Regions from separate parts of the Pantoea sp. X-Soil-ISGK-355 genome, predicted to be linked through region 1. Evidence: riboswitches for the same ligand, from Rfam matches in the RefSeq annotation. Region 1 holds a riboswitch; each other region holds the start of a gene.
The links. Region 1 has a riboswitch for thiamine pyrophosphate ahead of thiM (hydroxyethylthiazole kinase). Riboswitches for the same ligand answer to the same signal wherever they lie in the genome.
Positions count from the first base shown of each region.

Region 2: it holds a riboswitch for thiamine pyrophosphate, as region 1 does, so the genes downstream of both, thiB (thiamine ABC transporter substrate binding subunit) here and thiM (hydroxyethylthiazole kinase) in region 1, are expected to answer to the same signal.
Region 3: it holds a riboswitch for thiamine pyrophosphate, as region 1 does, so the genes downstream of both, thiC (phosphomethylpyrimidine synthase ThiC) here and thiM (hydroxyethylthiazole kinase) in region 1, are expected to answer to the same signal.
Region 4: it holds a riboswitch for thiamine pyrophosphate, as region 1 does, so the genes downstream of both, AC6I8J_RS19595 (TenA family protein) here and thiM (hydroxyethylthiazole kinase) in region 1, are expected to answer to the same signal.

Region 1 is NZ_AP035971.1:2,673,826-2,681,629, forward strand. Features, by position in the region: gene AC6I8J_RS12325 (mannitol dehydrogenase family protein) at 1-1,094, shown strand, start outside; gene AC6I8J_RS12330 (GntR family transcriptional regulator) at 1,182-1,868, shown strand; gene thiD (bifunctional hydroxymethylpyrimidine kinase/phosphomethylpyrimidine kinase) at 1,921-2,721, opposite strand; gene thiM (hydroxyethylthiazole kinase) at 2,708-3,505, opposite strand; TPP riboswitch at 3,540-3,637, opposite strand; gene AC6I8J_RS12345 (hypothetical protein) at 3,936-4,133, shown strand; gene AC6I8J_RS12350 (AEC family transporter) at 4,231-5,190, shown strand; gene ahpF (alkyl hydroperoxide reductase subunit F) at 5,242-6,810, opposite strand; gene ahpC (alkyl hydroperoxide reductase subunit C) at 6,882-7,445, opposite strand; gene AC6I8J_RS12365 (GNAT family N-acetyltransferase) at 7,680-7,804, shown strand, end outside.
Region 2 is NZ_AP035971.1:733,850-741,653, forward strand. Features, by position in the region: gene AC6I8J_RS03155 (DedA family protein) at 138-902, shown strand; gene thiQ (thiamine ABC transporter ATP-binding protein ThiQ) at 906-1,607, opposite strand; gene thiP (thiamine/thiamine pyrophosphate ABC transporter permease ThiP) at 1,591-3,201, opposite strand; gene thiB (thiamine ABC transporter substrate binding subunit) at 3,177-4,163, opposite strand; TPP riboswitch at 4,210-4,312, opposite strand; gene sgrR (HTH-type transcriptional regulator SgrR) at 4,348-6,009, opposite strand; gene AC6I8J_RS03180 (MFS transporter) at 6,263-7,441, shown strand; gene leuD (3-isopropylmalate dehydratase small subunit) at 7,711-7,804, opposite strand, start outside.
Region 3 is NZ_AP035971.1:270,185-277,988, reverse strand. Features, by position in the region: gene AC6I8J_RS01200 (YjaG family protein) at 1-444, opposite strand, end outside; gene nfi (deoxyribonuclease V) at 508-1,176, opposite strand; gene hemE (uroporphyrinogen decarboxylase) at 1,179-2,246, opposite strand; gene nudC (NAD(+) diphosphatase) at 2,287-3,057, opposite strand; gene rsd (sigma D regulator) at 3,147-3,653, shown strand; TPP riboswitch at 3,806-3,906, shown strand; gene thiC (phosphomethylpyrimidine synthase ThiC) at 3,994-5,916, shown strand; gene thiE (thiamine phosphate synthase) at 5,919-6,545, shown strand; gene AC6I8J_RS01165 (aminotransferase-like domain-containing protein) at 6,739-7,804, opposite strand, start outside.
Region 4 is NZ_AP035972.1:181,717-189,520, reverse strand. Features, by position in the region: gene ascF (PTS cellobiose/arbutin/salicin transporter subunit IIBC) at 1-43, shown strand, start outside; gene AC6I8J_RS19600 (6-phospho-beta-glucosidase) at 80-1,510, shown strand; TPP riboswitch at 1,572-1,674, shown strand; gene AC6I8J_RS19595 (TenA family protein) at 1,743-2,444, shown strand; gene AC6I8J_RS19590 (ABC transporter ATP-binding protein) at 2,441-3,181, shown strand; gene AC6I8J_RS19585 (ABC transporter permease) at 3,178-3,933, shown strand; gene AC6I8J_RS19580 (ABC transporter substrate-binding protein) at 3,957-4,892, shown strand; gene AC6I8J_RS19575 (sensor domain-containing phosphodiesterase) at 4,929-6,701, opposite strand; gene AC6I8J_RS19570 (FAD-dependent oxidoreductase) at 6,863-7,804, opposite strand, start outside.

The DNA of each region.
Region 1 (7,804 bases):
TCACTGAAAAAGGCTACTGTCATCAGCCCGCCAGTGGCAATTTAAATCCCGATCATCCCGATATCGTCCATGACCTGCAGCATCCGGATGCGCCACGCTCGCTGCCAGGTCTGATTCTGGCCGCGATCCGCCGCCGCCGTGACCAGGGGCTACCTGCCTTCAGCGTGATGTCCTGTGACAACATGCCGGAAAATGGTCATGTCACCCGCAACGTGATTGTGCAACTGGCGCGGCAGCAGGATCCGGCGCTGGCAGAGTACATTCAGCAGCACATTACCTTCCCCTCAACCATGGTCGATCGCATCGTTCCGGCGATGACCGATGCGGCGTTTGCGGCCCTGAGCGCGCGCCTGGGTTCCAGCGACCCGGTTGCGGTTGAAGCGGAACCCTTCTTCCAGTGGGTGATTGAAGATAACTTCGTCAATGGTCGTCCGGCGTGGGAAAACGCGGGCGCAGAACTGGTCAGTGACGTTCTGCCCTATGAAGAGATGAAACTGCGCATGCTGAATGGCAGCCACTCTTTCCTGGCCTATCTCGGCTTCCTTGCCGGTTATGAATACATCAGCGACTGCATGGCCGATCACCATTTCCGCGCCGCCGCCCGTTCACTGATGATCGATGAGCAGGCTCCTACTTTGCGCACTCAGGGCGTGGATCTCAACGCCTATGCCGATTCACTGATTGCGCGTTATGAAAATCGCGCCATTAAACATCGCACCGGACAGATTGCCACTGACGGCACACAGAAACTGCCACAGCGTATGCTCGATAGCCTGCGCTGGCACCTGCAGCGCGGTAGTGACTGCGACCTGCTGCTGCTGGGCGTAGCGGGCTGGATGCGCTATGTCGGCGGCGTCGATGAACAGGGTCAGCCGATCGACATCCGCGATCCGCTGAAAGCGCAGCTCGCAGAGTGCGTTGCCGCCAGTGAAGAAGGTGAGTCTCGCGTGCGGGCATTGCTCGCCATCCGCGAAGTATTCGGCGAGGATCTGGCGCAGAATAGCGACGTGGTTGCCCGACTGACTGTCTGGTATCAGCAACTCACCACCCAGGGCGCGCGTGCTACAGTGCATCAGTGTCTCAACCGCGGCTAAAAGCGCTGGCGCAGACGCAGCGCGCTGATTAGACTGACACTTTCCCATCGCGCTGGCCCCGGTCAGCCGTAATATGGATATTGCTGCATGTCGATCGCCTATACCATTACTACCAGCGAACCGGTAAATCAGCAGATTTACCGTTATCTGCGCAAAGATATTGTTACCTGCGCAATTCAGCCAGGTTCGCTGCTCTCTGAAAAAGAGGTCTCAGCACGCTTCAACGTCTCACGCCAGCCGGTGCGTGAAGCGTTCATAAAGCTGGCTGAAGCCGGACTGGTACAGGTATTGCCGCAGCGCGGCACCTTCGTGCGCAAAATCTCCGCTAAACGTGTCGCGGATGGCCGGTTTATCCGTGAGGCGGTGGAAGTGTCGGTAGTGCGGCGGGCAGCGGTGGAGATTGACGATCCCGCCCTGATGGCACTGGAACATAATCTGCAGCTGCAGCGCATGGCCGCTGAGCGGCATGACAGCCAGGCTTTCCTCACTCTGGACGATGAGTTTCATCGCCTGATCGCTGAAAGCATTGACTGCAAGCTCGCCTGGGAGACGGTGGAAAACATAAAAGCGGCTATGGACAGGGTGCGGTTTCTGACGCTGAGTGAAGTCTCACCACCGGAGAGGCTGATTGAGCAGCATGAAGAGATTTTTGCCGCGCTGAAGCGCCATGACGCCGATGCCGCCGAAGCGGCGATGCGTCGTCACCTGCAGGAGATGATCTTCTCAATCACCCCGATTGCCGAGCGTAACAGCGCCTGGTTTGAAGCGCCCTGAAACGGAAACTGCCCGCACCGCCTGATTACCAGGTCGATGCGGACCTTCGCCGTCACCACCACTGATGAAAATGGTGCACCGGTCCGATGCCGTTCCCGACCTCCAGCGAATCCGCCTGTAACAGCGCCTGCTGCAACCAGTTTTTCGCTTCCTCAATCGTCTCTGCCCAGTCAGTATGGCGCGGACGTAACGCGGCTAAGGCGGCCGACAGCGTGCAGCCGGTGCCATGGGTATGACGGGTATGCACGCGTGGCGTGCTGAATCGCTGTTCCGCTGAGTGAGTAATCAGCCAGTCCGGACTCTCCGACGCCGCCAGATGACCGCCCTTCATCAGCACGGCCTGACAGCCGAGTGCCAGCAAGGCCCGCCCCTGCTCGCGCATCTCTGCCTCATTGGTGGCGATAGCGCAATCCAGCAACGCCGCCGCTTCCGGCAGATTTGGCGTGATCAGCGACACCTGCGGTAATAACTGCTCCCGTACGCTGGCCACGGCGTCTGGCGAAAGCAGCGCATCACCACTTTTCGCGACCATGACCGTATCCAGCACGACAAACGGGATCTCAGCACGCCTCAGCCGGGCTGCAACCTGTTCCACAATGGCCGTTTCAGACAGCATGCCGATTTTTGCGCTGTCGATACGCACATCATCCAGTACCGAATCGAGCTGGGCGGCAACAAAGTCAGGCGCAATGCGATAAACCGACTGCACGCCCTGGGTGTTTTGTGCCACCAGCGCGGTAATCACACTGGTGCCGTAGGCACCCAGAGCTGAGAAGGTTTTCAGATCGGCCTGGATGCCCGCGCCGCCACTGGGATCGGTACCGGCAATCGTCAGAGCATTAATGCGCTTCATGCTCTACCTCCAGCGTCCAGAGTGCATCAATAAACGCCGTGACAAAGCTGCCGGGTCCGGCTGCCTGCGCCGCTGCCTTTTCACCCGACAGGGCCATTATCTGACAGGCCGCCGCCACGTTCATCAGCCGATCGCCTGGCAGAGCAGTGAATCCCGCCACTACAGCAGAAAGTGCGCAGCCGGTTCCGACCACGCGCGTCATTAACGGGCTTCCACCGGTTATGGCAAGGAGTCGCCGGCCGTCGGTGGCGTAGTCCACTTCACCGGTGACGACCACAAGCGTGCTCCAGGTTTCCGCGAGCTGTTGGGCCGCATTGAGTGCTGCATCCGCCTGATGCAGCGTGTCGACACCGCGCCCGCCGCCGGCCTGTTGTGCCAGCGCCAGAATCTCTGACGCATTTCCCCGAATCACCGCCGGTTGCTGGCTGAGCAGTTGCTGACAGAAGTCGCTGCGCAGCGTCAGCGCGCCGACGGCAACCGGATCGAGTGTCCAGGGGGTGCCCGCCTGATTAGCCGCGATAACGGCAGCCTGCATCGCCTGCTGGCGCTCGCGGGTTAACGTGCCCACGTTAATCAGCAACGCATCGGCAAAGCGGCCGAACTGTGCCGCTTCGTCAGCATCGATCACCATTGCCGGTGAGGCATTGAGCGCGAGTAACACATTGGCAGTGAAGTTCTGGACCACGTCATTGGTCATGCAGTGCACCAGCGGTGACTGACGGCGGAAAGTGTGCAGAACGGGCGCGAAGTGCGCAGCAGAAAGGTGTTGAGATTGATGTGTCATCGTAGCTCCCAACCGGCGAACAAGAAGGCGAATGCGGTCAGGCATCAGACTTCCCTACGCTGGCATTATCCAGATCAGGTAATACGGGTATTTCTCAGCCTTCATTTAAGAAGGGCACCCCGAGTCGTGTTACGGCTTGCAGCATAGGCAAGCCGTACTGTTAAAGCAAGCCTGGAAAATAATCGGAACTGAAACAATTCACATGATCCCGATCAACTCTCAGCAGTACAAAAAAAGGCTTAATGCTGCGGGCTATCGGAATACCTCTTTATAAGTAGAAGTGTTTATTACCCTGATGAGTAATATTTCCCGCAGTGACTCTGGTGACCCCATAATAACTAACCTGCTCGCAGCATTATCGTAAAAAACACGTTATTTCATGGAGTTAAAAAACTTCTGAAGCGGAACTTCATACTATTCAGGACGTATGATGCGATTTTTAGCGCTTATTCCACACCGTCATCGATGGCAGGAGATTAATATTGAACGCAAGGGTGCCGTGGCACCCAATGGCAGACAGTACCTCTCCACCTATCTTTCCGCCCGCTGCACAGGCTGTGGCGAAATTATTCACCGGGTCTATTATCGGGATATCAGTGACAGACAGGCACGCCGCTGGTTAGGTTAGTGTCCGGGCAACGGTCATTCCAGACACAGTTCAAGTTAACAGTTAGTTAGCAATTTGTTAGTCTGGTAACTAATCATCGCCTGACCAGACTCTCTCTATGCCACTGCTGTTTGAAAGCTTAAGCCATCAAATTTATCTGTCAGCCCCGCTGTTTATCCTGATCCTGCTGGGATACTGTCTGACGCGCCTCGGAAAATGGCCCGCCAGCATCAGCGAAGGGATGAACCGCTTTGTATTTAACGTCGCACTGCCCTGCATGCTGTTTCGGGTGATGAGCACCTTCTCGCAAAGTCCGCCGGTGGATGCGCGCCTGTTGCTGGCCTTCTTCGGCAGTTGCCTGCTGGTGTTTATCGTGGGGCGACTGCTGGCAACAAGGCTGTTCAATCTGGATGGCGTAGCGGCGTCGGTTTTTGCGCTGGGCGGCATCTTTTCCAATAACGTGATGCTGGGGATCCCGGTGGCCACAGTACTGCTGGGGCCAGAAGCCCTGCCCCCGGTGGCGCTGGTTCTGGTATTTAACAGCCTGATCCTCTGGACCTTACTCACCGTTTCGGTCGAATGGGCGAAACAGGGCAGCTTCTCGCTGGAAGGCGTGTGGCGCACCCTGATTGGGGTAGTAAAGAATCCACTCATCATCGGCATTCTCAGCGGGACGGCCTGGAGTTTTCTGCAGCGTCCTTTGCCGATGCTGGCCGCAGAACCGTTAAAGATGCTGGCTTCACTGGCCGCGCCCCTGTCGCTGGTGACGCTGGGCATGAGCCTGGCGCATTATCGGGTGCGGGAAGGACTTAAAGAGAGCTATACCCTCTGCCTGCTGAAGCTGGTGCTGCAGCCGATGACGGTATGGGCTATCGCGTGGCTGACCGATTTGCCACCGCTGGAGAGTAAAGTGGTGGTACTGCTGGGATCGATGGCAGTCGGGGTTAACGTCTATCTGATGTCGCAGAAGTTCAATGTCATTACCGGCCCGGCGGCGGCGAGTATGCTGTTTTCAACGGTATTTGCGGCGGTGACGACGCCGATATGGATGATGCTGATGACACTGGCGGGCTATTAAAAAAGCCCCTCAGCAGGCGTGCTGAAGGGCTATTGTCTGGCTAACTAAATGTTATTCAGCCGATTTGGTACGAATCAGATAGTCAAACGCGCTCAGTGAGGCTTTAGCACCTTCACCACTGGCGATGATGATCTGTTTGTACGGCACGGTGGTGCAGTCGCCCGCAGCAAACACGCCCTTCAGGCTGGTTTCGCATTTACCATCGATGATGATCTCACCCATTTTGTTGCGCTCAACCGCGCCTTCCAGCCACGGGGTGTTCGGCAGCAGACCGATCTGAACGAAGATACCGGAGAGCGGCAGCTCGTGGGTGGTCTGCGTCGTACGGTCGATATAGTGCAGGCCGGTCACTTTGGTGCCGTCGCCTTTCACTTCAGTGGTCTGCGCGTTCAGGATCACATCAACGTTCTTCAGGCTGCGCAGCTTATCCTGCAGCACCTGATCGGCGCGCATCTCACCGGCAAACTCCAGCAGCGTAACGTGTTCAACGATACCGGCCAGATCGATGGCCGCTTCCACGCCGGAGTTACCGCCGCCGATCACCGCTGTGCGTTTGCCTTTGAACAGCGGACCATCGCAGTGTGGGCAGTAGGTCACGCCTTTGGTGCGATACTCTTCTTCACCCGGCACGCCCATGTTACGCCAGCGTGCGCCGGTCGCCAGGATGATGCTGCGGGATTTCAATACTGCGCCGGAGGCGGTTTCGATGGCGTGCATTCCGCCCTCTTTCGCTGCCGGGATCAGTTTGATGGCGCTCTGGCTTTCAATGACGTCCACGTTGTAATCATCCACGTGTGCGCGCAGTGAACCGGCCAGTTTTGCCCCTTCGGTTTTCGGTACGGAGATATAGTTTTCGATATCGACCGTGTCAAGCACCTGGCCGCCAAAACGCTCACCCAGCAGGCCGGTACGGATGCCTTTACGTGCTGAGTAGATGGCTGCCGCTGCGCCCGCCGGACCACTGCCGATAATCAGGACTTCATACGCGTCACGCTTGTTCAGCTCTTCTGCCGCACGTTTATCCGCATTGGTATCCACTTTGCTGACGATTTCCGCCAGGCTCATGCGACCCTGACCAAACTCTTTACCATTGAGGTAAACCGCTGGCACGCCCATCACGTTACGTTCCTGAATCTCGTTCTGGAACAGGCCACCGTCGATAGCGGTGTGGCTGATGCGCGGATTAATCACCGCCATAAGGTTCAGCGCCTGTACGACGTCAGGGCAGTTATGGCATGAGAGTGAATAGTAAGTTTCGAAATGGAAGTCACTGTCCAGCGCCGCGATCTGATCCAGCAGGCTCTGTGCTTCTTTCGACGGATGCCCACCGGTCTGTAACAGCGCCAGCACCAGTGAGGTAAATTCGTGGCCCAGTGGGGAACCGGCAAAACGCGGGCCGCTGTTCGAACCTGGGTTAGTGATCAGAAATGAGGGCTTACGCACCTGACGATCGTTCTCTTCGCGGAAGCTGACTTTGTCAGACAGGCCGGCGATATCAACCAACAGTTCACGAATCTCGGTTGATTTTGCACCCTCATCCAGGGTGGCGATCAACTCAACAGGTTTGGTTAATTTCTCAAGGTAAGCCTTGAGCTGCGTCTTCAAATTTGTGTCGAGCATAGTGATATCCTGGTCAAAAAATCGGGTGCCGCAGCACCCGATTGGAGAATGGTCGAAAGGGCGAAGCGGAATTAGATTTTGCCAACCAGGTCCAGAGACGGAGCCAGAGTTGCATCACCTTCTTTCCATTTAGCCGGGCACACTTCACCTGGGTGAGAAGCCACGTACTGAGCCGCTTTCACTTTGCGCAGCAGGTCAGAGGCGTCACGGCCAATGCCTTCAGCAGTGATTTCGATGGCCTGGATAACGCCTTCCGGGTCAACGATGAACGTACCGCGGTCAGCCAGACCTTCGTCTTCACGCATGATTTCGAAGTTACGGGTCAGCGCGCCAGTCGGGTCACCAATCATCGCGTACTGAATTTTCGCGATGGTGTCTGAAGAACCGTGCCAGGCTTTGTGGGTAAAGTGGGTGTCGGTAGAAACGGAGTAGATATCTACGCCCAGTTTCTGGAATTCTTCGTAGTGGTCAGCCACGTCGCCCAGTTCGGTCGGGCAGACGAAGGTGAAGTCAGCTGGATAGAAGAAGAACACACTCCATTTACCTTCAACGTCTTTCTCGGTTACGTCGATGAATTCGCCGTTTTTGAATGCTGCGTTTTTGAACGGCTTGATTTTGGTATTGATAATAGACATCTGTGGCCTCCGTTAAAATATGTGATGCAGGTTACATAATTTTCGGGCCAACATCTAATACGCGGTCGTTATCAATCTGATAAACGAAAGCTATCAAACGCTGAAAGCCTGATGCTCTCTGGCCCGGCAGGCAGTGTACAGCGATTTTCGTGACATTTAACCCGCTTTATCTTTTCGCCTGTCTTCGCGAATCACTGCTAGTTTTGTAAGACCGGATTATAAGGGAGCTGACCTGTGGAGATTCGTCCGTTTACGGAAGCCGATCGTCCTTTCCTGCGCACGCTGTTTCTGGCGGCGCGACGACACAACTGGCGCTGGCTTGACGGCAGCGAGTGGCAGCTGGAAGATTTTGATGGCGT
Region 2 (7,804 bases), 1.9 Mb from region 1:
AAAACCGCTTAAGTATACCATGGATATTTATACAGTTCCCGTTACTGAGTTTTGTCAACATTGTCCTACAATTCTTGCCTTGACGCTGTGTGGCTGGCCCTGGACAATCCAGCCTTCTGCTTTTACTAAGGATGATTATGGAAGCCTGGATTCAACAACTGATTACGCAGTCTCTGGAGTGGGCGCTGTTTGCCGTTGCGCTGGTGACATTTCTGGAGTCGCTGGCGCTGGTCGGGCTGTTGCTGCCAGGTACGGTAATGATGGCCAGTCTGGGCGCGCTGGTCGGCAGTGGCGAACTTGGCCTTTACCCTGCCTGGGCTGCGGGCTTTGCCGGCTGTCTGATTGGTGATTGGGTCTCTTACGGCATCGGCTGGAAATTCCAGGGGCCGCTGCATCGCTGGAAGTATCTGCAAAAATATAAAGGCCTGCTGGATAAAACCGAGCACGCCCTGCATCAGCACAGCATGTTTACGATTCTGGTCGGTCGATTTGTAGGCCCTACGCGTCCGCTGATCCCGCTGGCGGCCGGTATGCTGGAGCTGCCGGTGCGTAAATTTCTGCCGCCAAACATTATTGGCTGCATTCTCTGGCCGCCGCTCTATCTGCTGCCCGGTATTCTGGCGGGGGTAGCGATCGATGTGCCCAAAGCCGCGCAGGGGAGCAGCTTTAAATGGCTGTTACTCGGCGCAGCACTGCTGATCTGGCTGGGTGGCTGGTTATGCTGGCGCTGGTGGCGCAGCGGCAAGAGCCGCGACTGGGCCACGGCCTGGCTGCCGCCTGAGCGTTTGCGCTGGGCAGGACCGCTGGGTCTGGTGGTCGCCGTCTCGGCGTTCGTCGGCATTCAGTTCCATCCGATGATGCCGGTTTTCCGGCATCTGCTGTGGCAGGTTTTCTTCGCCTGATGCTTAACGATGCGGGATACCGAGTACCTCGGCCTCCCGCGTCTCGCCCGACAGCAGCTGTCGGGTTTCGCCATCCCAGTACACCCGTCCATCCACAATCACCACGCTGCGCGGCGCAATCTGCTGGGCATCTTCCAGACTGTGCGACACCATCAGCAGCGTGATGCTGCGCGCTTCACACACCGAACGTACCAGTTGCAGCATCTCTCCGCGCAGCGCCGGGTCCAGCGCAGAAAAAGGCTCATCCAGCAGTAATACCGGACGATCACGCAACAGGCAGCGTGCCAGCGCCACGCGCTGTCGCTGTCCGCCCGACAGTTCGCCCGGCAGACGGGTAAGCAGATCGCCTAATCCCACCTGATCGGCCAGCGCAGCCAATTGCTGACGCTGCTCAGTGCTGAGTTTTAATCCCGGATGCAGCCCCAGCGCCATATTCTGCTGCACGCTGAGGTGCGGAAACAGGTTGTTCTCCTGAAACAGCATCGACACGGGCCGTCTGGCCGGCACGCTGTGGGTGTGCTCCTGGCCGTCAATCATCAGGGTGCCCTGTTTCACCGGCAGGAAACCGGCAATCAGGCTCAGCAGCGTGCTTTTACCGGCCCCGCTGGGGCCGAGGATCGCGATGCGCTCGCCGCGAGTGGCGTTGAGACTAAAGCGCATCGGCAGATGCTGATAAAGGTACGTGAGGTTATTCAGTGTCAGCATGGCGGTCTGGTAATTTTTCCATCAGGGTGAACAGCAACAAACAGAGCAGCAGCAGCAGCAGGGCAGTGACCGCGCCATCTGCGCCGCGATAGGCGCCGATCTGCTGATAAAGGTAGAACGGCAGCGTGCGGAAGTCGGCGCTGCCAAACAGCGCCACCACGCCAAAATCACCAATCGACAGCACGCAGGCAAAGGCCAGTGCCTGAGCCAGCGGACGCTTCAGCGCCCGCAGCTCAATCAGCCGCAGCCGGTTCCAGCCGTGGATATCCAGAGAATCGCAGAGTCTGCCATAGCGCTCTGCGACATCCCGCATCGGGTTTTCCAGCACTTTCAGCGCATAGGGAATGGCGATCAGCGCATTGGTAAAGATCACCAGCCCGTCGGCCGACTCGGGCAGGCCGATGGTGGCGTTGAACAACAGGAAAAAGCCGGTGGCGAGCACGATGCCTGGCATCGCCAGAATCAGCATGCCGCTGGTGTCGATAAGGGTTGCCGCCGCCGGGCGCTGACGCAGGCGCAGCTCGCGGCTGCTCCACAGCAGCATCATGGTCAGCACCACACAGAGCAGACCGGCGCCGGTGGCGATGCGCAATGAAGTCAACGTGGCCTGCCACAGTGCAGGCTGTGCCAGCGCGCCTCGCACTCCGCCGTGCAGACCATCGACGATGACCGCCGCCAGTGGAGGCAGCAGCAGGATCAGCGCCAGCAGGATCAGCAGCGCATCAACCAGCTGCGCCCCGCGCGAATCCTGCGGATCGCGCCAGCCGTTCAACTGACTGGTTCCGGCGGGAATCGCCTTGCTGAAGCGCTGGCTGAGCAGCACCAGCGTTACGCAGCAGCCAAGCTGGATCAGCGCCAGCAGTGCAGCGCGTCCGGGATCGTAGTCATAACTCAGCGCCTGGAATATCGCCAGCTCAATGGTCGTCGCCTGCGGGCCGCCGCCCAGCGAGAGCACGGTAGCAAAGCTGGCGAAACAGAGCATGAAGATCAGCGCGCCGGTCGGCAGCAGCTGACGCCGCAGCCATGGCCACTCCAGCAGACGAAAATGGTGCCAGCCGCGCAGGTCGAGCTGTGCCGCCAGCTGACGCTGTTCCGCCGGAATGCTCTCGAGCGCCTGCAGCATCAGGCGGGTCGCCAGCGGCAGGTTAAAGAAGACGTGCGCCAGCAAAATGCCCGATAAACCGTAGGGAGAGAAGTGGTAATCGATCCCTGCCAGCTGGCACAGCTGCGCCAGCCAGCCATTGCTACCGTAGACGGTTAGCAGCCCAAATACCGCCACCAGTACTGGCAGCACCAGCGTCATGGCGCACAAGCGCAGCAGCAGCTGGCGGCCTGGGAAACGACGTCGATAGAGCGCCCGCGCCAGCGGCACCGCAGGCAGCAGCGACAGCAGGGCGGAGAGCAGCGCCTGAGCAAACGAGAATGCGATAACGTGATGCAGATAGTCATCCTGCAGCACGCCGTGTAAGTCCGTGTCCGGCGCGGCGCGCCAGAGTGCACCGAAGGCCAGAAACGCCACAAGTGTCAGTAATGCTGTGGCGAGGGAACCGGGAATCAGCCAGCGCGGCATCAGCGGCTGACGGCGCGTTGCCACTGGCTAATCCAGCCCGAGCGCTGGCTGGCAACCTCTTCCGGCGAGAACTGCAGGGCGGTGGAAGGCACGTCGAGCGCCGCGAAACCGGCAGGCAGCGGCGTGTCGATCACCGGGTACATCCAGTTGCCGGTGGGTATGGTGCGCTGGAAGTCAGGCGAGACCATAAACTTCATGAACTGCTGCGCCAGCGCTGGCTGTTTGCTGCTGGCTAACTGCGCGGCAACTTCAACCTGCAGATAGTGGCCCTCTGCAAACGGCGCGGCGGCATAGTTCTCTTTCTTCTCTTCGATGATGTGGTAAGCCGGAGAGGTGGTGTAGCTCAGCACCAGATCACCTTCGCCCTTGAGGAACAGGCCATAGGCTTCACTCCAGCCTTTGGTGACCGTCACTGTCTTCTGTGCCAGCTTTTGCCATGCCTGCGGTGCCTGATCGCCATAGACTTTCTGCATCCACAGCAATAGACCTAATCCGGGCGTGCTGGTGCGGGGATCTTCGTAGATCACGCGCCACTTCTCCGGGCTGTCGACCAGCTCTTTCAGGCTTTTTGGCGGATTCTTCAGCCGGGTTTTGTCATAGACAAACGCGAAGTAGCCATAATCAAACGGCACGAAGGTGGTGTTGTGCCAGCCATCGGGCAGTTTCAATGTCGAGGTGTCGACCTGACTTTCGGCAAACAGGCCGGTTTTCTGCGCCGACTGCACCAGATTGTTATCCAGCCCCAGCACCACATCCGCTTTACTGTTTTTGCCTTCCATGCGCACGCGGTTCAGCAGCGAGACGCCATCTTCCAGCGTGACGAATTTCAGCTCGCAATTGCACTGGGCTTCAAAGGCTTTTTTAACCGCCGGGCCAGGGCCCCAGTCGGCGGAGAAGGCGTCGTAGGTGTAGACCGTGAGAACCGGCTTGGCCGCCAGAACGGGGGCGGAGAGTAACAGCAGCACCGGCAGAACTTTGTTTAACACTTTGCGCTCCTTCAGGAGAATAGGGGATGAGTCGCAAAGGATCTGAGCACAGAGGCCTCTCAAATCCCTACGTCGGTATTAACCGAATCAGGTTCGACGGGTCTCTCTCAGCTGCTTGCTTGTGGCAGGCCGCACCCCGTTGAGAACGTCACATTCTAGTCATTTCAGCGCCAGGGCGAAAGCGTCACAGCGCCGGTGGCGCGAACCAGGCCGATTTAAAATCAAACCAGCCCAGGGTATTCATCCGCACACCGCGCATGCTGCGCTGGCCTTCCAGCAGCAGCCAGTGGTGAAACAGCGGATGCAGACCGGCTTCTTCGACCAGCTGTTTGCTCCATTCGGCCAGCGGCAGCGTTTTTTCGCGCCAGCGGGCCGCATCGCCGTGCCAGTCGATCGGCAGACAGTGATGCAGTAGCGGAATCTCATAAAGCTGCGCGAACAGCGAATAATTCAGCGGCAGGGTGAAGTTCACGCTGCCCAGCCAGATATCACTTTCCGCGTCGCCCTGATACCAGCTTTCGTAGCTAATCTCACGGGTCTCCAGCGTGACGCCATGCGCTGCCAGCAGCGGACGCAGCGCATTAGCGATGCCTTCATGCTCCACGTGCTGGCTGTACCAGGTCAGCGTCAGGTGCGTTAAGCCAGGCGGTTTTTCCACTGGCGTCAGGTCACGCCGGTGATGCCAGCGCGGCAGCAGGCCATACGCCGGAAACCAGTAACGCTGATAACCGACACCGGCATGATTGAGCAGGGCGATGGGGTTAAAGAGGTAACTGACCCAGCGGCGGACCGCCTCGTTGCTACCCTGCTCTGAACGCTGATCGAACAGCAGATAGTAGCAGCCCTCTTCAAGGCGGCTCTCCTCCTGAATCTCATCAATGCTGTCACCCTGCAGACGGACACCGGCATAGACCAGTTCATCGCTGATGTCGGGCAGTACCCAGATAGAGACATCATCAATCAGGGCGCGAAAACCGAAGTAGTCATCAAACGCTTCGATTTTCAGCTGGCTCTCCTGATTGCGTATCACCCGGTAAGGACCTGTGCCAACCGGCTGGCGGGCAAAATCACGCAGCGTCGGCCATTCGCGCGGCAGGATCATCGCACTGACGCTGCCCAGCAGCCAAGGCAAACCCTCGTCGGGCTGGCTTAAACGAATGTCCAGCGTCCAGGGGGCAGGTAAGTCAATCTGCTCTATATGGGAAAAGAGGGGATGGGTGCGCTGACGCTCCAGCGTGGCGAGCACATCCTCCATCTCCAGTTCTCTGCCGTGATGGAAGCGAATCGCCGGACGCACAAAGAAGCGCCAGTGAAGCGGAGAGGTCTGCTGCCAGTGGTGTGCAATATCAGGTTCAATTTCCCCGTTTTCCTCATTTATGCGCGTCAGGCCGTTGAAAATCTGTCGGGCAATATGCGTTTCCGAGCGCCGCAGCGCCGAACCGGGCAGCAGGTTAAGCAGCGGACGATAGTAGAGCACCCGCAGGATATGCTTGCCCTGCCGGAAACTGCGCCCCAGGTGTGCCCCAATCATCTGCCGCACCTGATTCTTATCGCCCACTAACTGGACCAGTTGATCGATGCGATCCTGTTCCAGCAAATCCTCGGCACGCTGCTGTTGTAAAGCCAGTCCGGTATAGCAGAAGGAGAGCTGTGAACGCTTGCCGCGTCCGGCTTCCGCCTGCCAGATCAGCCAGCCCGCGGCCTGCATCCGGTTGAGCAGATTGCGCATATGGCGGCGCGAGCAGTGCAGCAGGTCAGCCAGTTCGCTGAGGGTAATCTCCTGCGTTTGCCCCTGGCAGCTCTGCCACAGGCGAATGAACTGCTGCTTCAGACGTGATGAGGACATAAAAGGGGAACTCCCGGTGAAAAGCGCTCTGTTTTTTCTGCCCCATTTTAAGAGCAAACTTTGCGCTATGGGAAGAGCGGGAGGCATTCAGCACTGAATGGCGTTCGACCCTCACTTCGCTGTTCAGTGGAGTGCTTTTCTGAGTAGGGTGCATTTACACCGCCAGCAGATGATCTCTGCTGGCTTTTTTCATGTTGCGCGGTATCGTCTACCCTTCTTTTTCCCCTCTGTTTGTTCTGAAAGGGATTTCGCTATGAAATCGCTGTTAACGCGGCAGCGCCGCATCAATCCGGTTTACCTCGCTTTTATGGTCGCCTCGTTCATGCTGGGCATCGCAGGCGCACTACAGGCACCAACACTTAGCCTGTTTCTGACGCGCGAGGTACAGGCGCGGCCCTTCTGGGTCGGGCTGTTTTTCACCATCAATGCGGTGGCCGGTATCGTGGTGAGTATGCTGGTGGCTAAGCGCTCAGACAGTGTTGGCGATCGTCGGCATATTATTCTTTTTTGTTGCCTGATGGCGCTGGTGAATGCGCTGCTGTTTGCCTTTACCCGCCATTATCTGACCCTGCTGACGCTGGGTGTGCTGCTGTCGGCGCTGGCCAGCGTCTCTATGCCTCAGCTGTTTGCGCTGGCGCGGGAGTATGCCGATCAGTCGGCGCGTGAAGCGGTGATGTTCAGTTCGGTGATGCGTGCCCAGCTGTCGCTGGCATGGGTAATCGGGCCACCGTTGTCGTTCGCGCTGGCGCTGAACTACGGTTTTGTGACGCTGTTTATGGTGGCTGCCGCGCTGTTTCTGATCTGTATCCTGCTGGTCTGGTTTACGCTGCCGTCTGTGCCACGCACGCAGCCGCTGATGCAAAGCGGCGGGCTGCCGATAAGCGGCTGGCGCGATCGGGATGTGCGGTTGCTGTTCATCGCTTCCGTCGTGATGTGGACCTGCAACACGATGTATATCATCGATATGCCGCTCTATATCAGCACAACGCTGGGACTGCCGGAGAAGCTGGCCGGTCTGCTGATGGGGACGGCGGCCGGGCTGGAGATTCCGGTGATGCTGCTGGCGGGACATTACGCGCGTCGCATCGGTAAGCGCAGGTTAATGCTGATTGCGGTGGCGGCTGGCGTCCTGTTTTATCTGGGGCTGGTGCTGTTCAACTCCCGCACCTCGCTGATGGTGTTGCAGCTGTTCAACGCGGTGTTTGTCGGAATTATTGCGGGTATCGGGATGCTGTGGTTCCAGGATCTGATGCCCGGGCGGCCCGGTGCGGCGACAACAATGTTTACTAACTCGATCTCGACCGGCATGATTCTGGCAGGGGTGATTCAGGGAACGCTGAGTGAGCGGCTGGGGCATGAGGCGGTTTACTGGCTGGCATTCGGGCTGGCGATTGTGGCGCTGGTGATGTCGGCGCGGGTGCGCGACGTATAAAAGAGAAAGGCGACAGGATGTCACTCCTGGATTTCTGACAAACTCCGATTCGAGGGAGTCTGACCGCAACAACACGCTTTACACGAAGGCAACACGGGCAGAGGAGAAAAGCGTCCCGCGCCATGGACGGCGCGGGACGAGCGGCCAGGGAAGGTTTAATCGACTTTCCGATCTGACCGTGTTGCCTTCGCAGGCTCGATCTCATAGCGGGCCAGAACCGAGATTGCCTGCAACCTCAGGCGACGGGATGTCGCCCTGTTTTAACTCAATCAGCGCAGGAAAGCGGGCTGATTCTGCTCGTACTGAGAAATCGAGGCTTCGTGCTGCAGTGTCAGGCCGATGCTGTCGAGGCCGTTAATCATG
Region 3 (7,804 bases), 2.4 Mb from region 1:
CGGGTTTTCACGCAGCTCTTCATCGGTCATTTCGCGTCCAGCCTGGGTCATCTCCAGCATAGCGACGGTGGTAATTGAGGTCTCGCTGACTTCAATAGCATGCTCAAGCGTTTCGCCGCTCAGCTGCGCATGAACGACTTCGCTTAATGCCACACAGGCATCGATAGCCGGATAAACGCCGTAAACCTCAAATGCATCGCCATCAGGAATGGCGGCTTCGAGTTTTTCCAGCTGGCTGTCGAAGTTAATCTTCGCATCTTTGACCGTCAGGTTTTCCCAGATCAGATCAAGAATCCGGCGATAGAGTGCCGGATCGGCAAATTCAGTCTGCTCGCAGAATGCGCGATAGTTGGGATACATGCGTTCGCACAGGCAGGCCATAAAAGTCAGGTGCTGCCAGCTTTCCAGCTTCGCCAGACGCAGATGAACGGGGTTCTGTAACATAAAGGTGGCTCTTATTCGTTTCTCTGGCCGCAGTGTAACTGCAAAACCGCAGCACAAACAGTGTTAAAGCGCGTTTTGCCAGCGCTGGAAAGCGGTTCGGTTAGAGGCAACCGCATCGGCCCAGCGGGTAGGTTCCGGCAACCGGTAACCGCGCGTACAGTTTTCGACCCACTGCAGCGCCGTATCCAGGCTGACACGATGACCGGTGGCGACAAACAGCGGATTACAACGCAGCTTGCTGCGCCATACCCAGCCTATCTGCTCACCTTTGTCGATCAGCGGCTGACGGCTGCCAGGCTGCGCATCCAGATCGTCAAAACGCCCGCAGAGACGACTTTTCGCAACACCAATAGTGGGCACATCGACCAGCAGGCCAAAATGCGATGCGACGCCCAGCCGTCTTGGATGCGAAATACCGTGTCCATCCACGAACAACAGATCAGGCTTTTGCTCCAGCATCTGCCAGGCAGCCATCAGCGCCGGATATTCACGGAAGGAGAGAAAGCCCGGAATATAGGGCATGGTGGTCTCAACGCGCGCGATGCGATGCTCCACCAGTTTTAACGAGGGATATTCCAGTATCACCATCGCCGCCCGCGTGACGGTGCCGTCCTGCTCAAACCCAACGTCTGCCCCGCCAATAAAGCGGGGCGGCAGAACGTCAAAGTCATCTTCACGCACCACGTCAGCGGCGCGTTGTAACTGCTCAGCGCGAAGTGCGGCAATGTCCATAATTACTCCTGATGCCAGGGACGCGATAAACGATGCACAGCATCAACAAAGACACCGGCATTTTCGGGCGGAACGTCCTGATGAATGCCATGCCCCAGATTAAAGACATGACCAGTGCCTGAGCCAAAACGCTCCAGAATACCGGCCACCTCCTGCTCGATACGTTCAGGTGCCGCATAGAGCATAGAGGGATCCATGTTGCCCTGCAGCGCAACTTTGTCGCCTACGCGGCGGCGTGCATCATCAATATCGGTGGTCCAGTCGAGACCCAGCGCATCACAACCGGTGGCAGCCATCGCTTCCAGCCACTGTCCGCCGCCTTTGGTAAAGAGCGTCACCGGCACGCGGCGGCCGTCGTTTTCACGCAGCAGGCCATCGACAATCTTGTGCATGTAGTGCAGGGAGAATTCGCGATAGTCACGACCGGTCAGCACGCCGCCCCAGGTATCAAAGACCATGACGGACTGCGCTCCGGCGCGGATCTGAGCGTTGAGATAGAGGATGACGCTGTCGGCCAGCTTATCCAGCATCGCGTGCAGCGTCGCCGGATCGGCATACATCATCTTCTTAATTTTAGTAAAGGCCTTACTGCTGCCGCCTTCCACCATGTAGGTGGCCAGCGTCCACGGACTGCCTGAGAAGCCAATCAGCGGCAGATCGCCATTCAGGTTTTTACGGATGGTGCGGACCGCATTCATCACATAGCCCAGCTCCATTTCAGGATCGGGCACCGGCAAACGCTCAACGTCAGCGCGGCAGGTCACAGGATTAGAGAAACGCGGGCCTTCGCCGGTTTCAAAGTAGAGACCCAGTCCCATCGCATCCGGAATGGTCAGGATGTCACTGAAGAGGATGGCGGCATCCAGCGGATAACGGCGCAGCGGCTGCAGGGTCACTTCACAGGCCAGCTCGGCGTTTTTACACAGCGACATGAAATCACCCGCCTGGGCGCGTGTCGCTTTGTACTCCGGCAAATAGCGCCCGGCTTGTCGCATCATCCATACCGGCGTGACATCAACCGGCTGACGTAACAGGGCACGCAAATAACGATCGTTCTTCAGTTCACTCATCTCAACACTCTCTCAATAACAGGCGTGTAGTGTAGCACTTTCACGCTTCGGCGCGGCACAGGGCGACGGTATCTTCAATCAGGCGGCGCGCTACCGTGCCTGGCGGTGGCAGCAAAGGCAGCGCATCAAAACGGAACCAGGCGGCATCCAGCAGCTCTTTACCGTCATGTTGCAGATCGCCGCTGTCATACTCCGCCATGAACGCCGTCATCAGCGATTGCGGGAAGGGCCACGGCTGGGAGGTCACGTAACGGACGTTTTTGACGCGGATATTGCTCTCTTCCATCACTTCCCGGGCAACGGCCTGCTCCAGCGTCTCGCCGACCTCCACAAAACCGGCCAGCACGGTGTAGACCTTGTTGCGATGGCGGGCATGATTCGCCAGCAGGATTTCATCGCCGCGACGGATAGCCACAATGATGCAGGGCGCGATCTGCGGATAGTAACGCTCACGGCAATGACTGCAGAGACAGGCAAATTCATGTTTGCTGTGGTGCATCTCATGTCCGCAATAGCCGCACCAGCGATGAGAGCGGTAGAACTCCGCCAGCTGTACACCGCGACCCACCAGCTGAAACAGCGCCACATCCTGATCGATCAGCTGTCGCACGGAGAACATATCGGAGGAACGCGGCTCACAAATCAGCCAGACTTTTTCGCCCTGCCATTCACCAATGGTCCGGGCCTTACTGCCAGTTAAACCGAATTTTTCGGCGTTTCCGTGGGGTAAATCACCTTGTGGCAACCAAAGTTTTTGTTCATGGCTGACAATCCACCATCCAGCGTCTACGCTTGAGATTTCGCATTGCATTTATTTCGTCATCCTTAGCGTCAACTCGCACGCTGAAGCCCTGATGTTAAGTGTGTAGATAAACAACTATAACTCACATGGAGTTAGATATGCTTAACCAGTTAGACGTCCTGGCTGAACGCGTAGGTGGCAGTAATGAACTGGTCGATTCGTGGCTTGAAGCGCGTCGCCAGCTACTGGTGACCTATTATCACCTGGTCGGTCTTAAACCTAAAAAAGAGGCGCTGACGCGTCTTGATGAGCAGGCACTCGACAACTTCTGTCACGGCCTGGTCGACTATCTTTCTGCCGGTCACTTCAGTATCTATGAGCGCGTGATCAGTGAAATGAGTGGCGACAGCCCGATGATCGCCGCCGCGCAGATCTACCCTCCGCTGGAGGCAAACACTGAGCGTCTGATGCAGCTGTATGACGGTCACCTGCAGCAGGCCATTGATGATGAAAACTGCATGACCTTCCAGCAGGCTCTCTCCGAAGTGGGTGAAGTGCTGGAATCACGCTTTACGCTGGAAGATAAGCTGATTCAGCTGGCCTGGGATAACCAGCTTGCTACGCCACCAGTGGCGAATGACAGCCAAATCGCGCGTCCGGCTTAGTGGTTAACAATGGCAAAGGGCTTGAGATTATCCTGTAGCCCTTTTATGCTGAACAGGTTCTGAGGAGCGCTCTCCAAAGAACCTTTTTTATTTTAGCTTTGAAATGTGAGGTTTTTACGCCCGAGTCTGTTATCAGACACCCGCGAAAAAACCGCTTCTTGTCGGAGTGCCCAGTTGGGCTGAGACCGTTAATTCGGGATCCGCGGAACCTGACCAGGTTAGAACCTGCGTAGGGAACAAGAGTAAAACTTCTCTGTATGCCAGCATGCCTGTGCTGTCTATACGGTTACTCCTTCCGAACTCCGGACAAGCATCGTTCCCCCTTAACAGGAAGATTGCTATGTCTGACCCAAAAATGTCCCGTCGTGAACAGCGTACCCAGGCGCAGGAATTTATCGATTCCCTGCAAAGCGGCAGTGCTTTTCCTCAGTCCCGTCGCGTCTGGATTACCGGTAGCCGGGAAGATATTCGCGTGCCGATGCGTGAAATCACCCTAAGCCCGACCCATATCGGCGGCAACAAAGAACAGCCTCTCTATGAGCAAAATGAAGCGGTGCCGGTCTATGATACGGCAGGTGCGTATGGCGATCCCGCGGCACAGATTGATGTGCATCGCGGTCTGGAAAAGCTGCGCGCACGCTGGATTGCTGAACGCGACGACAGTGAGCTTCTTGAGCAGAACAGCTCGGGCTATACCCAGCAGCGACTGGCTGACGAGGGGCTGGATCATCTGCGCTTCGATCACCTGCCAACACCGCGACGCGCCCGTGCAGGCCGCCGTGTCACGCAACTGCACTATGCCCGTCAGGGCATGATTACCCCGGAGATGGAGTTCATCGCCCTGCGGGAAAACATGGGCCGTGAGCGAATCCGCAGTGAGGTGCTGCTGCAACAGCATCCGGGGCACAGTTTTGGCGCGCATCTGCCCGCCGATATCACACCCGAGTTTGTCCGTCAGGAGGTCGCTGACGGACGCGCCATTATCCCTGCCAATATCAATCATCCTGAATCGGAGCCGATGATCATTGGCCGTAACTTCCTCGTCAAGGTCAATGCCAACATCGGTAACTCGGCAGTCACCTCTTCTATCGAGGAAGAAGTAGAAAAGCTGGTGTGGTCGACCCGCTGGGGTGCCGACACGGTGATGGATCTCTCTACCGGTCGCTATATTCATGAAACGCGAGAATGGATTTTGCGAAACAGCCCGGTGCCCATCGGGACCGTGCCGATCTATCAGGCGCTGGAAAAAGTGAATGGCGTGGCCGAGGCGCTGAACTGGGAAATATTCCGGGACACGCTGCTGGAGCAGGCGGAACAGGGCGTCGATTACTTCACTATTCACGCGGGCGTACTGCTGCGTTATGTCCCGATGACGGCGAAACGCCTCACGGGAATTGTCTCGCGGGGTGGCTCGATCATGGCGAAATGGTGCCTGTCCCACCATCAGGAGAGCTTCCTGTATGAGCACTTCCGCGAGATTTGTGAAATCTGCGCCGCTTACGATGTCTCCCTGTCGCTGGGCGATGGTCTGCGTCCGGGTTCCATTCAGGATGCCAACGATGAGGCGCAGTTTGCCGAACTGCGTACCCTGGGCGAACTGACGCGTATTGCCTGGGAGTATGACGTTCAGGTGATGATTGAAGGTCCGGGACATGTGCCGATGCATATGATCCGCCGTAATATGACTGAACAGCTCGATCTGTGCAATGAAGCTCCCTTCTACACGCTTGGGCCGCTGACCACTGATATCGCGCCCGGCTACGACCATTTCACCTCGGGTATCGGTGCCGCCATGATTGGCTGGTTTGGTTGTGCCATGCTGTGCTACGTCACGCCCAAAGAGCATCTGGGTCTGCCGAACAAAGAGGACGTGAAGCAGGGATTGATCACCTACAAAATCGCAGCGCATGCTGCCGATCTGGCGAAAGGCCACCCTGGAGCGCAGATCCGTGATAACGCCATGTCTAAAGCACGCTTTGAATTCCGCTGGGAAGATCAGTTTAACCTTGCGCTGGATCCCCATACGGCGCGGGCAATGCATGATGAAACCCTGCCGCAGGAGTCAGGCAAAGTGGCCCATTTCTGCTCAATGTGCGGCCCTAAATTCTGCTCGATGAAAATTTCCCAGGAGGTGCGCGAGTTTGCGACACGCCAGGATGCCCGTGCCGAGCCGGTTGAAGTGGGCATGGCGCAGGTGTCAGATCGTTTCCGCAGCCGCGGCGGTGAGCTCTATCACCCCGCCGATGCCATTAAGGAGGAGTAACGATGCCCGCATTTCCCGCTACCGTCCCGCGCCTGGGACTTTATCCGGTGGTTGATAGCCCCGAGTGGATCGAACGCCTGCTTGAAACGGGCGTTCGCACGATGCAGTTGCGCATCAAAGATCGGCCTGATGAGGTCGCCGAACCCGCCATTGCTCAGGCGATTGCGTTAGGTAAACGCTACGACGCCCGCCTGTTTATCAATGACTACTGGCAGCTGGCGATTAAACATCAGGCTTATGGCGTACATCTGGGTCAGGAGGATCTCGATGTCGCCGATCTTGCTCGCATTCATCAGGCAGGATTGCGTCTGGGGCTCTCCACCCATGACGATGCGGAACTGGATCGCGCTCTGGCAATCCAGCCCTCTTACATCGCACTTGGGCATATTTTCCCGACGCAGACCAAAGAGATGCCTTCTTCGCCGCAGGGCATTGAGCAGCTGAAACGGCATCTGACACGGCTGACGCATATTCCCACCGTGGCGATTGGTGGTATCTCGATTGCGCGGGCACCCGAGGTGCTGGCCACCGGCGTAGGCAGTATTGCTGTGGTGAGTGCGATTACTCAGGCAGATGACTGGCGTGCCGCAACGCGCACCCTTCTGGCGCTGGCAGGACCAGGCGACTAAGCATTTATGGAACCTGTCGCGCATAGCGGCTGCAAAATCGGTAAAGCCAGCATTATTCCGGGAAAGTGCCGCGCAAAGGTGCATGTTGCCGCTGGCGTGCTGTGATCCAAAACTTTAACGTGGCATCCGTCAGGTTAAGGTTATCTGACCAGGGCCGGATCCCTCCTCTTGCCGGCCCTGCTTCTTCTCTTCGCTATGCGAGCGTGGAGGCTGAAGCCTGGGTCTCATGCTGGCACGAGAGCATGGCGCGCTCGACGGCCGCACCCACCCGCGCCAGTGCCTGTTCAGTCTGCTCGTTGATCGGCAGCCCGTAGTTTAAGCGCAGACAGTTACGGTATTTCCCCGACGCTGAAAACAGTGAACCCACAGCAATCTGAATTTTTGACTCGCGCAGTTCCCGGTTAAGACGAACCGCATCAAACGCTTCGGGAAGTTCTATCCACATCAGAAAACCGCCCTGAGGACGGGAAACGCAGATGCCGCAGGGAAAGTAGTGGCGTACCCAGCAGCTAAAAGTTTCATAGTTACGATGATAGAGTTGCCGCATCCGGCGCAGATGAGGCTGATAATGGCCCTGACGGATAAACTCGGAGACCGCATGCTGAGGCTGTGTGGCGGTGGAGCCGGTGACAATATATTTCATGTGCAGCACGCGGTCACGATAGCGGCCTGGTGCAACCCAGCCAACGCGTAAACCTGGCGCCAGCGTTTTCGAAAAGGAGCTGCACAGCAACACCCGGCCATCGAGATCCAGCGATTTGATGGTAGGCGGACGCGGATATTCCCAGGCTAACTCACCATAGACATCATCTTCAATCACTGCCGCGTCAAACCGCTGCGCCAGCACCAGCAAAGCCCGCTTACGCGGCTCAGACATGATAAATCCCAGCGGATTATTGCAGTTCGGCACAACAACAACCGCTTTAATCGGCCATTGATCAAAGGCCAGCTCCAGCGCTTCCAGACTGATGCCGGTGACTGCATCGGTTGGGATCTCGATGGCACGAATGCCAAAGCCGCGCAGAGTTTGCATAATGCCGTGAAACGACGGTGATTCAACGGCAATGATATCCCCCGGCTCGCAGACTGCACGTACGGCGACCGATAATGCTTCATGACAGCCGGTAGTAATGACAATGTCATCGGCGGTGAGCTGGCAGCCGCTGTCTATCGCCAGCCGTGCAACCTGTTGCCGCAAAGCGAGCACACCATATAGACTGTCATAATTCAGCAGCGCCATGTCCTGCTTCTGCGCCTGG
Region 4 (7,804 bases), on a different replicon from region 1:
CGCGCCGCTTACCGAACGCACCAACGCGATTAATAGCCACTAAAGGAAAGGGTCATTCTGACCCGGAAAAGAGGATTGCATGTCTGATTCAAGGTTCCCGCAAGGATTTTTATGGGGCGGCGCGTTAGCCGCCAATCAGAGTGAAGGCGGTTTTCGTGAGGGCGGAAAGGGCGCAACCACCGTCGATATGATCCCGCATGGCCCACACCGACTGGCGGTCAAACTGGGTCTGGAAAAGCGCTTTACGCTGCGGGATGATGAATTTTATCCCAGCCATGATGCCATTGATTTCTATCATCGCTATCCGGAAGATATTGCGCTGATGGCGGAAATGGGATTCAGCGTATTTCGTACGTCAATTGCCTGGAGCCGCCTCTATCCAAACGGTGATGAACTGACGCCCAATCCAGAAGGCATCGCTTTTTACCGTGCCGTCTTTGAGGAGTGCCGGAAATATAATATCGAACCGCTGGTTACGCTCTGTCATTTCGATGTGCCGATGCATCTGGTGACCGAATATGGCTCATGGCGCAATCGCAAAATGGTCGACTTCTTTGCCCGCTATGCCCGCAGTTGTTTCGAGGCGTTTGATGGCCTGGTGAAATACTGGCTAACCTTTAACGAGATCAATATCCTGCTGCACAGCCCGTTTTCCGGTGCGGGTCTGGTGTTCGAACCGGGTGAGAATAAGGAGCAGGTGAAGTATCAGGCGGCGCATCACGAACTGGTTGCCAGCGCGCTGGTTACGCGGATCGCGCATGAAGTAAATCCAGCAAATCAGATCGGCTGTATGCTGGCAGGCGGCAACTTTTATCCGTGGTCCAGTAAACCAGAGGATGTCTGGGCGGCGCTGGAGAAGGATCGTGAAAACCTGTTCTTCATTGATGTGCAGGCACGCGGTGCCTATCCGGCTTACGCCGCCCGCGTGTTCCGGGAAAAAGGCGTTACGCTTGAGATCGCTGATGGCGATGCCGATATCCTGAAAAATAGCGTCGACTTTGTTTCGTTCAGTTATTACGCCTCTCGCTGCGCCTCGGCGGAAATGAACGAACAGAACAGCAGCGCAGCCAATGTGGTGAAATCCCTGACCAACCCCCATGTGCCACGCAGTGAGTGGGGCTGGGGCATCGATCCACTGGGCTTACGCATTACTATGAATATGATGTATGACCGTTACCAGAAGCCACTTTTCCTGGTAGAGAATGGCCTGGGGGCGCGCGATGAAATCGACGCGAATGGCGAGATCAATGATGATTATCGTATCAGCTATCTGCGTGAACACATCCGCGCCATGGGCGATGCCATTGAAGATGGCGTGCCGGTGATGGGTTACACCAGCTGGGGCTGCATCGATCTGGTTGCCGCCTCAACCGGTGAAATGAGCAAGCGCTACGGTTTCGTCTACGTTGACCGCGACGACCTGGGTAACGGCACGCTGGCGCGCACGCGCAAAAAGTCTTTCTGGTGGTATAAGAAAGTGATTGCCAGCAACGGGGCCAATCTTGAGTGACATTGTCACTGAATAACGCGTACTGGTGTCGTTGTACTCCAGCAATAAATATCGTATAACGAATGTCTCCGAGGGGTGTCCTGTCATGGGCTGAGATGGCGCAAGCCGAACCCTTTGAACCTGATCTGGGTCATGCCAGCGAAGGGACGGGTCGGCAGATGTTCTGCCTCATCTCCTGCTTCATCCCCTGTTCCAGACCTTATGCCCGGATCTCCCTGTTACTGGAGATCCTATGTCACATCCGCTTTTCGAAACCGGTTTTTATGGTCGTCTGCGCCAGCAGGCGGGCACGCAATGGCACGATTATGTCAGGCACAATTTTGTGCAGCAGCTCGGTCAGGGTACGCTGCCACCCGCCGCTTTCCGCCACTATCTCACCCAGGATTATTTGTTCCTGCTGCACTTCGCCCGTGCGTGGGGCCTGTTGATCAGTAAGCTCTCTGAACCGGCTGCTTTACGCAGCGCGACGGCATCGCTGAACGCCATTATCAGCGAACTGCCGCTGCATCTGGCTTACTGCCAGCAATGGGGCATCAGCGAAGAGGCGGTGGCGAGCGAACCTGAGGCAATGGAAACAATCAATTATACCCGCTACGTGCTGGACGTGGGTCACACCGGAGATGCGCTGGCGCTGATGACGGCGCTGATGCCCTGCGTCGCCGGTTATGCGGAAATCGGCCTGAGGCTGCTGGACAATCCTGCGACCTGCTTTGAGGGGAATCCTTACGCGGCATGGATTGAGAATTACGGCGATGAGTCCTACCTGACGGGCGTCGGTTCCTCACTGTTGCTGTTTGAAACTTTGGCTCAGCAGCGCGCCGGTGAACAACGTATTAACTCACTGTCGGAGATTTTTACGACCGCAACCCGGCTGGAAGCGGCGTTCTGGCAGATGGGTCTTAATCATGCTGACGGTCTGCGGGGCAGCTCATGAAGCCGCTGAACGATGCCGTGCCGCCGGGTATTTCCGTTCGCCAGCTCTGCCTGACGCTGGATCAGCAGCCATTGTTCAGCGAGCTTAATCTGGAGATCGCGGGTGGTGCATTTACCGCTTTGCTGGGTGCCAGCGGCGTAGGTAAAAGCAGCCTGATGCGAGTGATTGCCGGTCTGACGCCGCCCACTTCGGGACAAATTAAGGGCAGCGATGGTCTGCCGCTGGCCGGGCGCATCGCCTGGATGGGGCAACAGGATTTGCTCTATCCCTGGCTGACGGTGGAACAGAACGTCTGCCTCGCCAGCCGCTTGAAAGGTGAGAAAGCCGATCGTGATCTGGTGCAGCATCTGCTGGCGCGGGTTGGCCTGAGCCACTGTGCCCGTGCGCGACCTGCGACACTTTCGGGCGGTATGCGTCAGCGGGTAGCGCTGGCGCGTACCCTCTATACCCGTCAGCCCATTGTACTGATGGATGAGCCCTTCTCGGCGCTGGATGCACTGACCCGGACACAGATTCAGACTCTGGCGGCAGAAGTGCTGGCCGGACATACCGTGCTGCTGATCACTCATGATGCCGCGGAAGCCTGTCGCCTCGGTCATCACCTGCTGGTAATGGGTTCAGCAGGCATTGAAACCTGCCCGCCACTCCAGGGCCAGCCACCACGGGCAGCAGACGATACCAGCGTGATCCAGAGTCAGGCCACCTTGCTGAAACAGCTAAGCAGGCTGGGCGGATGAGATTACGTTTCGCCGCGCTTCGCCGTGGAGTCATGCTCTCTGCCGGATTGATTACGCTGTGGTGGCTCGCCACACTCACTTCCGTTCCGGCCTTTCTGCTGCCCTCGCCCGCTGCGGTTGCTACCGCACTGTGGGACAACGCTGGCTATCTCGGCCATCACAGCCTGATCACCCTGACTGAAATCCTCATCGGTATGGCGCTCGGCGTGCTGCTGGGCGCGGTGCTGGCACTGGGCATGACCTTTTCGCCGTGGTTACAGCGCTGGATGATGCCGCTGGTGATCACCAGCCAGGCGATTCCGGTATTTGCCCTGGCACCGCTATTGGTGCTCTGGTTTGGCTTTGGCATGAGCGCCAAAGTCGCGATGGCGGTACTGGTGATCTTCTTTCCTGTTACCTCCGCTTTTTTTGATGGCCTGCGTCGCGTCACGCCTGGCTATCTCGATCTGGCTCGCACGATGGGCGCTTCACACATAGCACAACTGCGTCATGTCCGGCTGTTAGCCGCACTGCCCGCCCTGGGTTCGGGCTTACGGATGGCAGCGGCCGTCGCGCCGATCGGTGCCATCATTGGTGAATGGGTCGGATCGGCTGAAGGGCTGGGCTACGTGATGCTGAATGCCAACGCCCGGATGCAGAGCGACCTCTGTTTCGCTGCCCTGTTTATTCTGGTGCTGATGACGCTGACCCTCTGGCTGATCATCGACCTTCTGCTTCGCCGCCTGATTACCTGGATTCCCGAGCCACACTGACGACCCTACTGATGAGACAACCTATGACTAAAATGCCCCTGTTTGTCCTGCTGTTCAGCGCCTCCTTAGCCTCGCAGGTTCAGGCGATGGAAAAACTGACGCTGGTGCTCGACTGGTATATCAACCCCGACCATGCACCCATTATGGTGGCTCAGCAAACCGGTGCGTTTGCGGCAGAGGGTCTGGAGGTTAACATTGTGCCGCCTTCCGACCCTGCGCTGCCGCCGCGTCTGGTCGCCGCTAAGCAGGCGGACTTAGCGATAACGTATCAGACGCAGCTGCATTTTTTCGCCGACCAGGGCCTGCCGCTGATGCGTGTGGGCACGCTGATTAATACGCCACTGAATACGCTGATGACGCTGGACAAAACGGTGAAAAAACCAGCGGATTTGAAAGGAAAACGTATCGGTTATTCCGTCAGCGGCATTGAAGAAGCAACGCTGGCGACCATGCTGAGCCATGACGGCATTAAGGCCGATCAGGTAAAGCGGGTTAACGTCAATTTTCAGCTCACCAGCGCCCTGATGACCGGGCAGGTTGATGCGGTGATAGGTGGCTATCGCAATATCGAAGCTCTGGAGATGAAACTTGCTGGCAAAGATCCGGTGGTGTTAAACGTCGAGGATTACGGCGTGCCGGCCTATGATGAGCTGATTATCGTTGCTAACCGTGATGAGGCGCATGCAGAAAAAATTAAAAAGTTTCTGCGGGCACTGAAAAAGGGGAATGCACAGTTGCAGGCTCACCCTGAAGAGAGCTGGCAGGCATTTGCACAGGCGCATCCTGAGCTGAATACACCGCTAAACCATCAGGCATGGCAGGCTACGCTGCCGCTGTTCGCCGCCGATCCGGCAAAACTGGATCGCGCACGCTATCAGACTTATGAGCAGTTTTTGTTTGATAATAAGCTGATTAAACACATCACTCCGGTTGAGCGTTACGCTATCGGCAGTGAGTGATAAGCGCGCCCGCAGCGAGTGCTGCGGGCGGGTTGACTAGCGTGACTTCTGATAAAGCCAGTGTTCAATGTCGCTGGCTGGCAGCGGTTTTGAAAAGAAGTAGCCCTGAATCTGATCGCAGCCGTAGGTTTTAAGCAGTCCCAGCGTGGCTTCTGCTTCCACACCCTCGGCCAGCACGGTGTAATTCAGCTCTTTCAGCATTTGGATAATGCATCTGACGATGATTTTAGATGCGTCGTCTTCGCCCATACGCGAGATCAGCGATCGGTCGATCTTAATCACATCCAGCGGGATATCCTGCAGGTAGCTGATATTGCTGTAGCCGGTGCCGAAATCATCCAGAGAGACCATAAAGCCGTGCGACTTCAGCGCTTCCAGCCCTTTGATCGCCACATCACTTTTGGTGATCAGCTCATTCTCAAGACACTCAATACCCATAATCGAGTTAGGTAACTGCGCTGCCGCTAATTTCGCCACCAGCTGATCGGCAAAATCGGGCCTGGCAAAGTCGCGTTCACTGACGTTGATCGAGACCGGAATCAGGTCGTACTCGCGATTCCAGCGCGCCAGCTGCTCAACAGCGTGATCGATAACCCAGTTGGTCAGATCGGAGATCAGGTTGGTTTTACCGGCTAACGGAATAAATTCTGATGGGAAAAGCTCACCCCGCTCAGGGTGATTCCAGCGGATCAGGGCCTCCAGCCCGACCGTTTTACCGGTTTTGAGACACACTTTAGGCTGCCAGGCGAGATACAACTCTTCATCTTTATTCAGCGCCTGAGCCAGATCATTCATGATCAAAAAGTCTTCGGTGCGCCGCGAGTCGTAACTCTCATCAAACGACATCGCACTGATGTTCTCATCAATCGCTTCATGTAGCGCGCTAACGGCCTGACGTACCGTTTCGTTGGCATCCATCTGTCCCGGTACAAACTCTGTTTCGCCGGTAAAGACATCCAGATCGAGCGTGATATTTTCCGCCAGATCGGCCCGCATGCCTTTGAACAGATCGCTTATGTTATGCGCTGAATAACGGCCTGAGTAGGGCTGAACAAGGGCGAAACGGCCTGGGGCGAAAGTATAGAGCGTCTCATTCTCCGGAAGATTGAGCCGGTGTGCCACATCCTGCGCCATCTGCCTGAGTAATTTCTCCATCGGCGCAATACCCACCGCACGGGAAAGCTCATAGGCACGAATGATGTCGAGGCAGTCGATAAGAATCAGGCGAAAGCGGCTCTGCGGTGCGACAAGGGTAAGTTGCTGAATATCACGAATCAGGCGTGGGCGATTCGGCAGGTGCGTAATGACGTCGGCAAAACCCGCGTTGTTCCAGGCATCCAGAAAAGAGGTGACCAGCGTAGCCAGTGAGCGCAGCGTGGCGAGTTTCTCATCCGTAAAGGGATGTGGCTGGGTATCGGTGACGCAGAGCGTGCCCAGCACCGCACCGTCGAGGTTCTGCAGCGAGACACCGGCATAGAAACGAATATGCGGATCGCCTTTCACAAACGGGTGCGTGACAAAGCGCTCATCCAGTAAGGTGTCAACCACCACCAGATGTCCCTCACCATCAACGACGTGGCGGCAAAGAGATTCATCACGGGTCGATTGTTTAAGATCGAAGTTCCGTGACGCTCTTATGTATTGATTATTATCGTCAATAATCGAAATGAAGCTGCCTGAAATACCCAGCACCTGACTGGCGAGATTCACGAATCTCTCCAGCACCTTATCCCGGATTTCATCCGGCGACAAAAGTGCCTTAATTGCACTCAGGCGTTTTACGTCGCTGCCGTTTTGCTCGTTATGCACTGAAACCTCTCCTTTGCAGGCGCAAAAATCGAAAATAATTTAGCTTAATAATGCTCAATTAGCGCCCAATTATCAGATAAATAGCGGCTCAATCTGACAGTACTTTCACAGTGAAACAGTGTCGCACGATATCTGATTGCTGTCGAAATCATTTAACGCACTTACTTCATACGCGCAACCTGTGGCGACTCCGTTCGGAAGCCCAGACCAATCAGACGACCCAGCACAAAACGCAGAAACGGCAGGCGTTGGATAATCGCGGGAACCTTGCTGCTTCCCGCAGGTTTTCTTCTGGCTTTATTACGGCTCATCTTGATCTGCAAAAACTGCGTGGCAACGGTAGGGAACTGACGGCGCTTCTGCACTTTTTCCAGGTCGCGCAGCTGCAGTTCTCCCCGCTTCAGAGGATCGGTCAAAAGATTCGCCGTCGCCACCGCATCCTGAATCGCCAGATTGACGCCAACCCCGCCAATCGGCGACATGGCATGCGCCGCATCACCAATGCAGAGCACACCGGGTTTCGCCCACTTGCTCAGGCGGTCGATACGTATCGACAACAGTTTGAACGCCTCCCAGCTCTCGATTTCCGTCATGCGCGCCGCCTCAAAAGGCGACACCGCCGCCACCTCTGCTTTAAACGCGTCGAGACCGGCGGACTGTTTCGCCTCAAACTCCCCTTTCGGAATGGTCAGACCGCACTGCCAGTAATCGCCACGATCGATAACAATAAAGTTCTGCTTCGGCCCTTTATGCCCCATGCCCAAATCGGGATCCTGCGCCTGCTTACTTAAGCGGAACCAGATGACATCGCGCGCGGCGCCAAATTCCTGTCCGATCAGCCCGGCCGCGTCGCGTACGCGCGAATGGCGACCGTCAGCACCGACCACCAGTTTGCAGCGGATATGCAACTGCTGATTGCCGCGTGAAGCCGTCACGCCGATGACCGTGCCATTTTCTTCAATCAGCGACCCGAAGGCAGTCGACTGCAGCAGACTGAAGCCCGGATAGCGGGCACTCTGCTCTGCCATATAGTTCAGGAAATCCCACTGCGGCATGAAGGCAATAAAACGACACTGAACAGGCAGACGTGAGAAGTCGGCCAT